3 linked regions of the Alicycliphilus denitrificans K601 genome follow. The protein of the gene in region 2 interacts with the protein of the main gene of each other region in a pairwise test. Links are inferred from orthologs where the notes say so. Each region holds a gene or a part of one and is shown on either strand. Other genes may lie near its edges. The genes, in order: glnL, ALIDE2_RS15565 and ALIDE2_RS14555.

Evidence for each region.
Region 1: the proteins of ALIDE2_RS15565 (region 2) and glnL interact in binary tests that used the Escherichia coli proteins (3 or more experiments, as listed by UniProt). The link is inferred for Alicycliphilus denitrificans K601 from one-to-one orthologs.
Region 3: the proteins of ALIDE2_RS15565 (region 2) and ALIDE2_RS14555 interact in binary tests that used the Escherichia coli proteins (3 or more experiments, as listed by UniProt). The link is inferred for Alicycliphilus denitrificans K601 from one-to-one orthologs.

What each region holds. Positions count from the first base shown.
Region 1 is NC_015422.1:1,512,602-1,516,622, reverse strand. Bases 1,045-4,021 are described here. They hold glnL (nitrogen regulation protein NR(II)), read right to left. Parts: upstream 3,080-4,021; coding sequence 2,009-3,079; downstream 1,045-2,008. Other genes in these bases: glnA (type I glutamate--ammonia ligase), read right to left, coding at 3,766-4,021; ALIDE2_RS07160 (hypothetical protein), read right to left, coding at 3,104-3,592; ntrC (nitrogen regulation protein NR(I)), read right to left, coding at 1,045-1,967. Outside these bases: xth (exodeoxyribonuclease III), read left to right, coding at 1-203; more of ntrC, read right to left, coding at 528-1,044.
Region 2 is NC_015422.1:3,278,406-3,282,165, forward strand. The notes cover bases 681-3,396. They hold ALIDE2_RS15565 (P-II family nitrogen regulator), read right to left. Parts: upstream 2,350-3,396; coding sequence 2,011-2,349; downstream 681-2,010. Other genes in these bases: ALIDE2_RS15550 (RDD family protein), read left to right, coding at 681-954; ALIDE2_RS15555 (diacylglycerol kinase), read left to right, coding at 1,017-1,415; ALIDE2_RS15560 (LOG family protein), read left to right, coding at 1,408-2,001; ALIDE2_RS15570 (NAD+ synthase), read right to left, coding at 2,400-3,396. In the rest of the region: ALIDE2_RS15545 (DUF3106 domain-containing protein), read left to right, coding at 1-354; more of ALIDE2_RS15550, read left to right, coding at 382-680; more of ALIDE2_RS15570, read right to left, coding at 3,397-3,760. UniProt on the Escherichia coli protein: P-II indirectly controls the transcription of the glutamine synthetase gene (glnA). P-II prevents NR-II-catalyzed conversion of NR-I to NR-I-phosphate, the transcriptional activator of GlnA. When P-II is uridylylated to P-II-UMP, these events are reversed.
Region 3 is NC_015422.1:3,060,303-3,064,558, reverse strand. Bases 639-3,850 are described here. They hold ALIDE2_RS14555 ([protein-PII] uridylyltransferase), read right to left. Parts: upstream 3,464-3,850; coding sequence 839-3,463; downstream 639-838. Other genes in these bases: map (type I methionyl aminopeptidase), read right to left, coding at 3,511-3,850; ALIDE2_RS14560 (nucleobase:cation symporter-2 family protein), read left to right, coding at 639-829. Outside these bases: more of ALIDE2_RS14560, read left to right, coding at 1-638; more of map, read right to left, coding at 3,851-4,256.

The sequences.
Region 1 (4,021 bases), 1.8 Mb from region 2 along the record:
GCATGTTCGAGCAGCCCGAGAAGAGCTATTCGTGGTGGGACTACCGGCAGCTGGGCTTTCAGAAGAACCGCGGCCTGCGCATAGACCACATCCTGGTGAGCGAGGCGCTGCGCGCGGGCGTGACGGCCTGCCGTATCGACCGCGCGCCGCGCAAGAACCCGCAGCCCAGCGACCACGCGCCGGTGGTCGCCACGCTGGGCTAAAGCTACTCTTTCAGTAGCTGCCAGCGCTTTCCCATCAAGCGCTAGGGCCTGTTCATCTCCAAAACGGGAGATGCGTTGCCTCGCCGTGGGGGCAGATGCGCGAAGCGTGGCGCGGCCAATAGCCGTAGCTATTGGCAAGCCGCGCGACAAAGCAGATGCCCCCCACGGCGGGGCAACCCGAAGGGAAGGACGAATGCCGGGCGCATTGCGGCGTTGCGGCGCTTGCCAATAGCTGCGGCTATTGGCGCGCACCGCGCCTTGCACTGCATCCCGGCATTCGTCCTTCGCACTCCCGTTTTGGAGGTGAACAGGCCCTGGCCTTTTTCATACCTCATCCGGCGCATCGAGCCCCAGTTCCTGGATCTTGCGCGTGATGGTGTTGCGGCCTATGCCCAGGCGCTGCGCGGCCTCCATGCGCCGACCGTGCGTGGCCTGCAGGGCGGTGCGGATCAGGCGCGACTCGAAGCGGCGCGCCAGCGCTTCCCACACCTCGGGCCGGCCGTCCTGCAGCAGCCTTTGCGCCTCGCGCTCCAGCGCCAGCTCCCAGCCCTCGTCGGCCGCCGCCGCGGGCGCATGGACGGGCGCGCCCGCCTGCAGCACCTCGGGCGGCAGGTCCCGCGCCGAGATCACCTGGGCCGGCGCCATGACGGTGAGCCAGTGGCAGATGTTCTCGAGCTGGCGCACGTTGCCGGGGAAGGCGAAGCGCATGAGCGTCTCCAGCGCCGCGTCGGAGATGCGCTTGGGCTCCACGCCCAGCTGGCGCGCGCTGCGCTGCAGAAAGTGGCGCGTGAGCATGGGCACGTCCTCGCGGCGCTCGCGCAGCGCAGGAAGGCGCAGGCGGATGACGTTGAGGCGGTGGAACAGGTCCTCGCGGAACGCGCCGTCCCGTACGCGCTGCTCCAGGTCCTGGTGCGTGGCGGCAATCACGCGCACATGGGACTTGACGGCGGCGTGGCCGCCCACGCGGTAGAACTGGCCGTCGGACAGCACGCGCAGCAGGCGCGTCTGCAGGTCGAAGGGCATGTCGCCGATCTCGTCAAGGAACAGCGTGCCGCCCTCGGCCTGCTCGAACCGCCCGCGCCGCTGCGTCTGCGCGCCGGTGAAGGCGCCGCGCTCGTGGCCGAACAGCTCGCTCTCCAGCAGGTCCTTCGGGATGGCGGCGGTGTTGATGGCCACGAACGGCCCGCCGGCCACGGGCGAGTGCTTGTGCAGCGCGCGCGCCACCAGTTCCTTGCCCGAGCCCGATTCGCCTGTGACCAGCACCGTGACCACGCTCTGGGACAGGCGCCCGATGGCGCGGAACACGTCCTGCATGGCCGGCGCCTGGCCCAACATCTCGGGCGCGTCGGCCTGCTGCTGCTCGGCCACCTGCTCGCGCTCGCTTTCCTCCACGGCGCGGCGAATCAGCTCCACGGCCTTGGGCACGTCGAAGGGCTTGGGCAGGTATTCGAACGCGCCGCCCTGGAAGGCGGACACGGCGCTGTCCAGGTCGGAATAGGCTGTCATGACGATGACCGGCAGGCCCGGCAGCTGCGCGCGCACCTGTTCCAGCAGCTGCAGGCCCGAGTCGCCGGGCATGCGTATGTCGCTCACCAGCACCTGCGGCCCCTGCTGCGCCGCGCCGCCCGCGGCCACGCCGGCCAGCGCGTCCAGCACCTCGCGCGCCTGCGTGAAGCTGCGCGTGGGCAGGCCCTCGCGCGCCAGCGCCCTCTCCAGGACGAAGCGAATCGAGGGGTCGTCGTCCACTATCCAGATCGGCTTCATGTATTGGTGCTCCCTTTCCCGTAGGTCTTGCATGGCCGGGATCAGGGCAGCGGGATGAGGATGCGAAAGTCCGTGCGGCCCGGTTCGCTGTCGCAGTCGATCAGGCCCTGGTGCCGCTGCACGAAGGTTTGCGCCAGCGTCAGGCCTAGCCCCGATCCACCGTCCCGGCCCGTCACCAGCGGATAAAAGATCCGCTCCCTGATGGCCTCGGGCACGCCCGGCCCGTTGTCGATGACATGCAATTCCAATGCCAGGCGGTAGCGCTGGCGCCCGAACGTGACCTGCCGGGCCACGCGCGTGCGCAGGGTGATCTGTGCGTCGCCGGCGGCGATGCGCTCGGCGAGCGCCTGAGCGGCGTTCTGCACGATGTTGAGCAGCGCCTGCAGGAGCTGCGCGCGGTCGCCGCGGAACTCGGGGATGGAGGTGTCATAGTCGCGCAGCACGGCCAGACCCTGGGGGTATTCGGCCAGCACCAGGGAGCGCACGCGCTCGCAGACTTCGTGGATGTTCACGTCGCCCACCTGGTGCGGGTGGCGGTGCGGCGCCAGCAGACGGTCCACCAGGCCCTGCAGGCGGTCGGCCTCGTGGATGATGACCTGGGTGTATTCGGCAAGCTCGGGGCCAGGCAGCTCCATCTGCAACAGCTGCGCCGCGCCGCGTATGCCGCCCAGCGGGTTCTTGATCTCGTGCGCCAGGTTGCGGATCAGCTCCTTGTGCGCCTGGGCCTGCTCGCGCAGGCGCTCCTCGCGGTCCTGGCGCGCCTGGGCCTCCAGCGGCCACAGCTCCACGATCACCTCGCTGCCGGGCTCGGCCCGCGCCACGTTGGCGTGCACGGGCAGCGGCTCCTGCGGCGGACGGCGCAGCGCGGCCTCGAAGCGCAGCGCCGCGAAGTCGCGCCCGCGCGCGCCCGCCAGCGCCTTGCGCAGGATGGCCGGGTCGGTCAGCAGCGCGCCGAAGTCCGTGCCCTCCAGCATGCGGCGCGACAGGCCCAGGGCGTCCTCCAGCGCGGCGTTGACGAACACCACTGCACCATCGGGGTGCAGCACGGCCACCAGCGTGGAGATGAGGTCCAGCGCCTGGTAGCGCTCCGCGGGCCGGGGTGCCGAAATGATGGTGTCCCCTTGCCTTGCCCGCGCTTACTTGTTCAAGCGCGCGAGTTCGCGCTTGATGCCGGCCACGTCGGCCTCGGCGCGGCTCACGGCGGACTTGAGCTCGGCCGTGCGCTCGATGTAGCCCTGCGGGTTGCGCATCTCCAGGGCCGATCGCTGGGGATAGCCGTCGTTGTATTCCTTGCGCAGCTCGGCCAGGCGCGCCTCGGCCTTACGCAACTCGGCCTCGAGGATGGCGCGCGCATCGGCGTCGCGTGCGCGCTGGTCGGCCGCATCCACGCGCGGCGCATTCGCCGGCGGGCTGCCGGCGCCGGCCCCGCCGCTTGGCGCCGCCGCGGCCGGCCGCGGGGCCTGCAGCACCGTCACGTTGCCGCCTTCGACGAGCTTGCAGCCGCGCTCCTTGGCCTGGGCGGCGTTGTTGGTGTACTCGTTGCCGCAGCGGTAGATGCGGTCCTGCGCCCAGGCGGGCTGCAGCATGGCGGCAATGACGGTCAGGGCGAACAGGCTGTGTTTCATCGAACTCCTCACATGACATGCGCGGCGCATGCACGGCGGCGCTGAGTATCCCCCAATCCCCCCGGACCGCCAATTGCGGCGCCCGATTCGCCCACGCGGGCCACCATGCAAAAGGGGCGGCCGCGGCCGCCCCTGGCACACCGCCGGGAGGCCGAAGCGCCCCCCTGCGCCGCTCACAGCGAGTAGTACATGTCGTACTCGACGGGATGCGGCGCCATGCGGAAACGCTGCACTTCGCCCATCTTGAGCTCGATGTAGGCGTCCAGCATGTTGTCGGAGAACACGCCGCCCTTGGTCAGGAAGCCGCGGTCCTTGTCCAGCGCCTCCAGCGCCTGGTCCAGGCTGTGGCACACGGTGGGCACCAGCTTGTCCTCCTCGGGCGGCAGGTGGTACAGGTCCTTGGTGGCGGCCTCGCCCGGGTGGATCTTG
Region 2 (3,760 bases):
GAGGCCTACCAGGCGCTGAGCGCCGAGGAAAAGAAGCGCCTGGCAGCCAAGGCCGCGCCCAGGCCCCGGGGCGCGGCCACCGCCGTGCGCCCCGTTTCGCCCAAGAAGCTGGCCCGCGTGCCCGCGGCGGCCGACACGCCGCCGGCCGTGCCCAACCCGCCGAAGATCGTGGCACCGGAGCTCATCCACACGCCCCAGGTGCTGCCCGCGCCCGCGCCGGCGGTGGTAGAGACGGCCCCCATCGCCACGCCATCGGCCGTGCCGGCCTCTCTGCCCCCCCTGCAGCCTGCCTCCGTGCCCGATGCGCGGGAGGAGCCCGTCCGCGACCTGACGCCACTGCATCCGCCACAATAGCGCTCCCGAACCCCGCGCTCTTCCCGCATGCACGCCCCCAGCCAGCCAGGCTCCACCCAGTCATCCAACGCCGCGACACCCTCCCCGCCGGCCCCGTCGGCGGGCACCATGGCCCCCCCACTGTACCGCCGCATGGCCTGCTGGCTGTACGAGGGCATGCTGATGTTCGGCGTGGTGTTCATCGCCGGCTACCTGTTCGGCACGCTGACGCAGACCCGCCATGCGCTGGACAACCGCCATGCGCTGCAGGCCTTCCTGTTCGTCGTCTTCGGCATCTACTTCGTCTGGTTCTGGTCCCGGGGGCATACCTTGGCCATGAAGACCTGGCACATCCGCGTGGTGGACAGCCAGGGCCGCGCCATCAGCCAGTGGCGTGCGCTGCTGCGCTACCTGCTGAGCTGGCTGTGGTTCCTGCCGCCGCTGGCGGCGTACGCGGCAGGCATACCCGTGCTGGCGACCCTCCTGCTGCTGACCCTGTGGGTCATCTTCTGGGCCCTGGCCAGCTATCTCCACCCGCAGCGCCAGTTCTGGCACGATGCGCTGGCGGGCACCCGCCTGGTGCATCACGAGCTGCCGCCGCGCCCGCGCAAGAACAAATGACGGGCAGCGCCCCGGCCACGGTCGTGCCGGGGCCGCCCCATCGCCCACCGACGCCACCGCCCATGTCCCTGCCGCCCGCCAGCCCCCACCCGCACAAGCAGCGCACCGGCCTGAACCGGCTGTGGCATGCCACGAGCTACTCCGTCGCGGGGCTGCGCGCGGGCTGGGGCGAGAAGGCCTTCCGCCAGGAGCTGTGCCTGGCCGCCGTGCTGCTGCCGCTGGCGTTCTGGCTCGGCAACGGCTGGACGGAGACCGCGCTGCTAGCCGGCACTGTGGTGCTGGTGCTGATCACCGAACTGCTCAACTCGGGCATAGAGGCGGCCATCGACCGCATCGGCCCCGAACTGCACGAACTGTCCAAGCGCGCCAAGGACATGGGTAGCGCCGCCGTGCTGCTGAGCCTGCTGCTGTGCGGCGCGACCTGGGCCGCCGCGCTCTACCAAAGGTTTATCCATGGCTGATGCTGCCTTTTCCATCTGCGTGTACCTGGGCTCGCGTCCCGGCAACAACTCCTTGTTCACCGAGGCCGCCGTGGCCGTGGGCCGCTGGATCGGCCAGCATGGCGGGCAACTGGTCTATGGCGGCGGGCGCAGCGGCCTGATGGGCACGGTGGCCGAGGCCACGCGCTTGGCGGGCGGGCGCGTGGTCGGCATCATTCCCCAGGCGCTGGTGGACAAAGAGCTGGCCAACCACCTGTGCGACGAGCTGCACGTCGTCACGAGCATGCACGAACGCAAGGCCATGATGGCCGAGCGCAGCGACGCCTTCCTGGCACTGCCCGGCGGCATAGGCACGCTGGAGGAGCTGTTCGAGGTCTGGACCTGGCGCCAGCTGGGCTACCACGACAAGCCCGTAGGCCTGCTCGATACCAATGGCTACTACGGCGGCCTGCTGGACTTCCTGCGGCACTCCGAGCGCTGCGGCCTCATGAGCGAGTGGCAGATGGGGCTGATCCGCACGGGCATCGAGCCTGCGGCCCTGCTCGCCGCGCTGGTGCAGGACGCTGGCCTCAGCGCCAGCACGATCCCCCTGCGCGACGTGATCTGACCGATACGGTCACACGGCCGCGTCGTCCAGGTCCCCCGTGCGTATGCGCACCACGCGCTCCACGGCGGTTACGAAGATCTTGCCGTCGCCGATCTTGCCCGTGCGCGCCGCGGCCACGATGGCATCCACGCAGCGGTCCACGTCCTCGGTGCGCACCACCACCTCGATCTTGACCTTGGGCAAGAAATCCACCACGTATTCGGCGCCGCGGTAAAGCTCGGTATGCCCTTTCTGGCGGCCGAAGCCCTTCACCTCGGTCACCGTCAGCCCCGTCACGCCGCACTCGGCCAGCGCCTCGCGGACCTCTTCCAGTTTGAAAGGCTTGATGACGGCGGTGATCATTTGCATGGCGTGGACTCCTGGAATGTGGGTGAAGCGGGGGGCGTGGCCGAGGGGCGTCAGGCCCTGAATTTGTTCGTGATCGGGTAGCGCCAGTCCTTGCCGAAGCTGCGGCGCGTGACCCGCACGCCCACGGGGGCTTGGCGGCGCTTGTACTCGTTGATCTTGATGAGGCGGGTGACGCGCTCCACGTCGGCCCGGTCGTAGCCGGCGCGCACGATGTCCTCCACCGGCTCGTCATTTTCCATATAGCGCGCCAGGATCGCATCGAGCACCTCGTAAGGCGGCAGGCTGTCCTGGTCTTTCTGGTCCGGGCGCAGCTCGGCACTCGGGGGGCGGATGATGATGCGCTCTGGAATGGGGTTGGCGCCCGTGCCGTACGGGTCGTTGGCGTTGCGCCAGCGTGCCAGGTCGAACACGCGGGTCTTCACCACGTCCTTGATCACGGCGAAGCCCCCGGCCATGTCGCCGTAGAGCGTGCAGTAGCCCGTGGCCATCTCGCTCTTGTTGCCGGTGGTGAGCACCACGGCGCCGAACTTGTTGGACAAGGCCATCAGCAGCGTGCCGCGGATGCGCGCCTGCAGGTTCTCCTCGGTGGTGTCCTCGGCGCGGCCCTCGAACAGCGGCGCGAGCGCAGCCTTGAAAGCCTCGAACTGCGGGGCGATGGCGATCTCGTCGTAGCGCACGCCAAGGCGTGCCGCCATGTCGCGCGCGTCGATCCAGCTGATATCGGCCGTGTAGGGCGAGGGCATCATCACCGTGCGCACCTTGTCCGCGCCCAGCGCGTCCACGGCGATGGCCAGCACCAGGGCCGAGTCGATACCGCCCGACAGCCCCAGCAGCGCGCCGGGGAAGCCGTTCTTGCCCACGTAGTCACGCACGCCCAGCACCAGGGCGTCCCACAGGTCGGCCTCCAAGCTGCGCTCAGGGGCCACATCTGCTTCCATCTCGATACCTGCTTGCGCTTGATGGACCTGCGCAAACACCAGTTTTTCCTCGAAAGCCGGCGCACGCATCGCTACCGTGCCGTCGGCGTTCAGCGCGAACGAGCGTCCCTCGAACACCACCTCGTCCTGCCCGCCCACCAGGTGGGCGTAGACCAGCGGCAGGCCCGTCTCGGCCACGCGCTCGCGCATGGTCTGCTCGCGCTCGGCGCCCTTGCCCAGGTGGAAGGGCGAGGCGTTGATTACGGCCAGCAGCTGCGCGCCCGCCGCCGCCGCGTCGCGCGCCGGGGCGGAGAACCATGCGTCCTCGCAGATCAGCAGGCCCACGCGCACGCCTTCTACCTCGAACACGCAGGGCGCGTCGCCCGCCACGAAGTAGCGGCGTTCATCGAACACCTGGTAGTTGGGCAGCTCGCGCTTGGCGTAGGTCTGCTCGACGCGGCCCGCGCGCAGCACGCTGGCGGCGTTCAGGCAGG
Region 3 (4,256 bases), 220 kb from region 2 along the record:
CCTGCTGGGTAAGGCGGATTTCTCGCAGGTGGCGCAGGGCGCGTGGTTCGCCATTCCCGCGCCGCTGCACTTCGGCTGGCCGGTGTTCAACGCCGCGGCCATCCTGTCGATGTTCATCGTCATCCTGGTCATCCTGGTCGAGACTTCCGCCGACGTGCTGGCGGTGGGCGACATCGTGGGCACGCGCGTCGATTCGCGCCGCCTGGGCGACGGCCTGCGCGCCGACATGCTGTCGAGCATCGTCGCGCCGCTGTTCGGCTCGTTCACGCAAAGTGCCTTTGCGCAGAATGTGGGCCTGGTGGCCGTCACGGGCGTCAAGAGCCGCTTCGTCGTGGCCTACAGCGGCCTGATCCTGATTGCGCTGGGCGTGCTGCCCGTCATGGGCCGCGTGGTGGCCTGCGTGCCGCCGTCGGTGCTGGGCGGCGCCGGGCTGGTGCTGTTCGGCACGGTGGCGGCCAGCGGCATACGCACCCTGTCCAAGGTGGACTACCAGAACAACATGAACCTGATCGTGGTCGCCACCTCGGTGGGCGCGGGCCTGATTCCCGTCGTCGCGCCCAAGTTCTACGCGCAGTTCCCCGACTGGTTCGCGACCATTTTCCACTCCGGCATCAGCGCCACGGCCCTGGTCGCCATCGTGCTCAACCTGCTGTTCAACCACTTCAAGCGGGGCAACTCGGACCAGCAGTCGGTGTTCGTCGCGGCCTCCGACCGCACGCTGAGCGCGCATGTGCTGGCCAGCCTGTACGACGGCGACGTGGTGGTCGACGGCAAGCTCTACGACAAGAACGGCAGGCTGGTGCCCGTGGCGGGCGCGCACGCGCACTGACGCGCCGATCTACTGATCCGCCAGCGCCTGCAGCAGTTCGGTCTCGATGCGGATCTGCTGTGCGTTGCTCTGCAGCTCCGGGCCCTGCACCAGGAAGGTGTCCTCTACGCGCTCGCCCAGAGTGCTGACCTTGGCCAGCTGCACGTTCAGGCCATGGCGCGAGAGTACGCGCGCCACCATGTACAGCAGGCCGGCGCGGTCGCTGGCGGAGATGCTGATGAGCCAGCGCTGGGCCTGCTCGTCGGGGCGCAGCGTCACGCGCGGCGCGATGGGGAAGCTCTTGACGCGGCGCGACACGCGCCTGCGCGCGGGCTCGGGCAGCGCGCCCTGGTCCTCGATGGCGCGCTGCAGGTCGCTCTCGACCATGTGGATGAGCTCGCGGTAGGCGCCGGGCTGGCTGGAGGCCACGACCTGGAACGTGTCCAGCGCGTGGCCGTTGCGCGCCGTGTGCACGCGCGCGTCCAGGATGGAGAAGCCCGCCCGGTCGAAGTAGCCGCAGATGCGGGCGAACAGGTCGGCCCGGTCGGGCGCGTAGACCAGCACCTCCAGCCCCTCGCCGGCCAGGGACAGGCGGGCGCGCACGATGGCCCGCGTGCTGCCCACGTGGCGCGAGAGGTGGCGCGTGTGCCAGGCGATGTCGGGCGCCTCGTGGCGCATGAAGTAGCTCACGTCCAGCGTCCCCCACAGGCGCTTGTGCGCCTCGTGGGGCAGGGCGCTCAGGGCCAGCAGGATCAGCGCCTCGCGTTTGCGCGCCTCGATCTCGGCGGCGGCGTCGGGCGCGCGCCCGCCCAGCATGCGCAGCGTGGCGCGGTACAGGTCTTCGAGCAGCTTGCCCTTCCAGGCGTTCCAGACCTTCGGGGACGTGCCGCGGATGTCGGCCACGGTGAGCAGGTACAGGGCGGTGAGGTAGCGCTCGTTGCCCACGCGCCGCGCGAACGCCGCGATCACGCCGGGGTCGGACAGGTCCTGCTTCTGCGCCACCTGGCTCATGGTGAGGTGCTCGGCCACGAGGAATTCGATGAGCCGCGCGTCCTCGCGCTCCACGCCGTGCTGGCGGCAAAAGTGCCGAGCCTCCTGCGCGCCGATCTGCGAATGGTCGCCGCCGCGGCCCTTGCCGATGTCGTGGAACAGCGCCGCGACGTACAGGATCCAGGGCTTGTCCCAGCCCGCAGCCAGCTGCGAGCAGAACGGGTACTCGTGCGCATGTTCGGCCATGAAGAAGCGCCGCATGTTGCGCAGCACCATGAGGATGTGCTGGTCCACCGTGTAGACGTGGAACAGGTCGTGCTGCATCTGGCCCACGATGCGGCGGAACGGCCACAGGTAGCGCCCCAGCACCGAGGTCTGGTTCATGAGCCGCATGGCGTGCGTGATGCCGCGCGGCTGGCGCAGTATCTGCATGAACAGCGCGCGGTTGGCCGGGTCGTGGCGAAAGCGCCTGTCCATCACGGCGCGCGCGTTGTAGAGCGCGCGCAGCGTGCGCGCAGACAGGTCCTTCAGGCCCAGCGTGCTCTCATAGAGCAGGAAGGTCTCCAGGATGGCGTGCGGGTGCTTCTCGTACAGGTCGTCGCTGGCCACCTCGATGAGCCCGGCCTTCTCGAAGAAGCGCGGGTTGATGGGGCGCAGCTCGTGCGTGGAGGGGTTGAGCCGCTCTTCTATGCCCAGCAGCAGGATCTGGCTGAGCTGCGACACGGCCTTGGCGGCCCAGTAGTAGCGGCGCATCAGCGTTTCGCTGGCGCGCATGGCCAGCCCCCGGCCGTCCGGCGCGGTGGAGCGGTAGCCGAAGGCCTCGGCCACGGCGGTCTGCAGGTCGAACACCAGGCGGTCCTCGCGCCGCTCCGCGAGCACGTGCAGGCGCGCGCGGATGAGGAACAGCAGCGCCTCGTTGCGCTCGATCTGGCGCACCTCGAAGGGCGTGGCCAGGCCGCTGGCCTCCAGCTCGCGCCAGGTGCGGCCCAGCCCCGCCGCGCGGGCCGCCCACAGGATGATCTGCAGGTCGCGCAGGCCGCCGGGCGATTCCTTGCAGTTGGGCTCCAGCGCGTAGGGCGTGTCCTCGTACTTGGTGTGGCGCTGGCGCATCTCCAGCGTCTTGGCGACCAGGAAGGCGCGCGGGTCCATCTGCGCGTCGTAGCGCCGGCGGAAGTCCTCGAACAGCGCCGCGCTGCCGCACACCAGGCGCGATTCCAGCAGCGCGGTCTGCACCGTCACGTCGGCGGCGGACTCCGCCAGGCACTCGGCCGTGGTGCGCACGCTGGAGCCGATCTCCAGGCCCGCGTCCCAGCAGCTGCCGATGAAGGCCTCGATGGGCTTGCGCGCCTCGTCGGCGCACGCCTGCGTGCCGTCGGGCAGCAGCAGCAGCACGTCCACGTCGGAATGCGGGAACAGCTGGGCACGCCCGTAGCCGCCCACTGCCACCAGGGCCCAGCTCTGCGGCAGCTGCGCGTGCGTCCACAGCCGGCACAGCACCGTGTCGGCCAGCGCGGAAAGCCTGCGCAGCAGGCTGCGGATGCCGCGCGTGGAGGCGTCGGGCACGTGCAGCCTGGCCAGCAGGGCGGCCTTGTCCTGGCGGTAGCCGTCGCGCAGCGCGTGCAGAGAGGCGGAGTCGGAAGGGGGCAGAGGATGGCGTGATGACATGAGATGGACTTAGCAAGAACCGTGCGCGCCGGCTCCGTGCCAGGCCCTCAGGTGGTGGTGGCCTTCACGAACGGGGGCAGAGGGGGCGAGCCCGCCGACAGCGTGAGCACGTCGTAGCCCGTGGGCGTGACCAGCACCGTGTGCTCCCACTGGGCCGACAGGCTGCGGTCCTTGGTGATGATGGTCCAGCCGTCCTGGCCCAGTTCCTTGATGTCGCGCTTGCCCTGGTTGAGCATGGGCTCGATGGTGAAAGTCATGCCGGGCACCAGTTCCTGGCCGGTGCCGGGGCGGCCGTAGTGCAGCACCTGGGGGTCTTCGTGGAATTTCTGGCCTATGCCGTGGCCGCAGAACTCGCGCACCACCGACAGGCCGTGGCCCTCGGCGAACTTCTGGATGGCGTGGCCGATGTCGCCCAGGCGCGCGCCGGGCCTGACCTGCTGTATGCCCAGCCACATGGCCTCGTAGGTCAGGGCCGAGAGGCGCTTGGCGGCGATCGAGCATTCGCCGATCATGTACATACGGCTGTTGTCGCCGTACCAGCCGTCCTTGGTGATCACGGTGACGTCCACGTTGACGATGTCGCCCTTCTTGAGCGGCTTGTCGTTCGGTATGCCGTGGCACACCACGTGGTTGACCGAGGTGCACAGGTGGCCCGGGTAGGGCGGATAGCCCGGCGGCTGGTAGCCGATGGTGGCGGACACCGTTCCCTGGCTGACCATGCACTCGGCGCCCAGGCGGTCGATTTCGGCGGTGGTGATGCCGGGCTTGATGTGGGGGGTGATGTAGTCCAGCA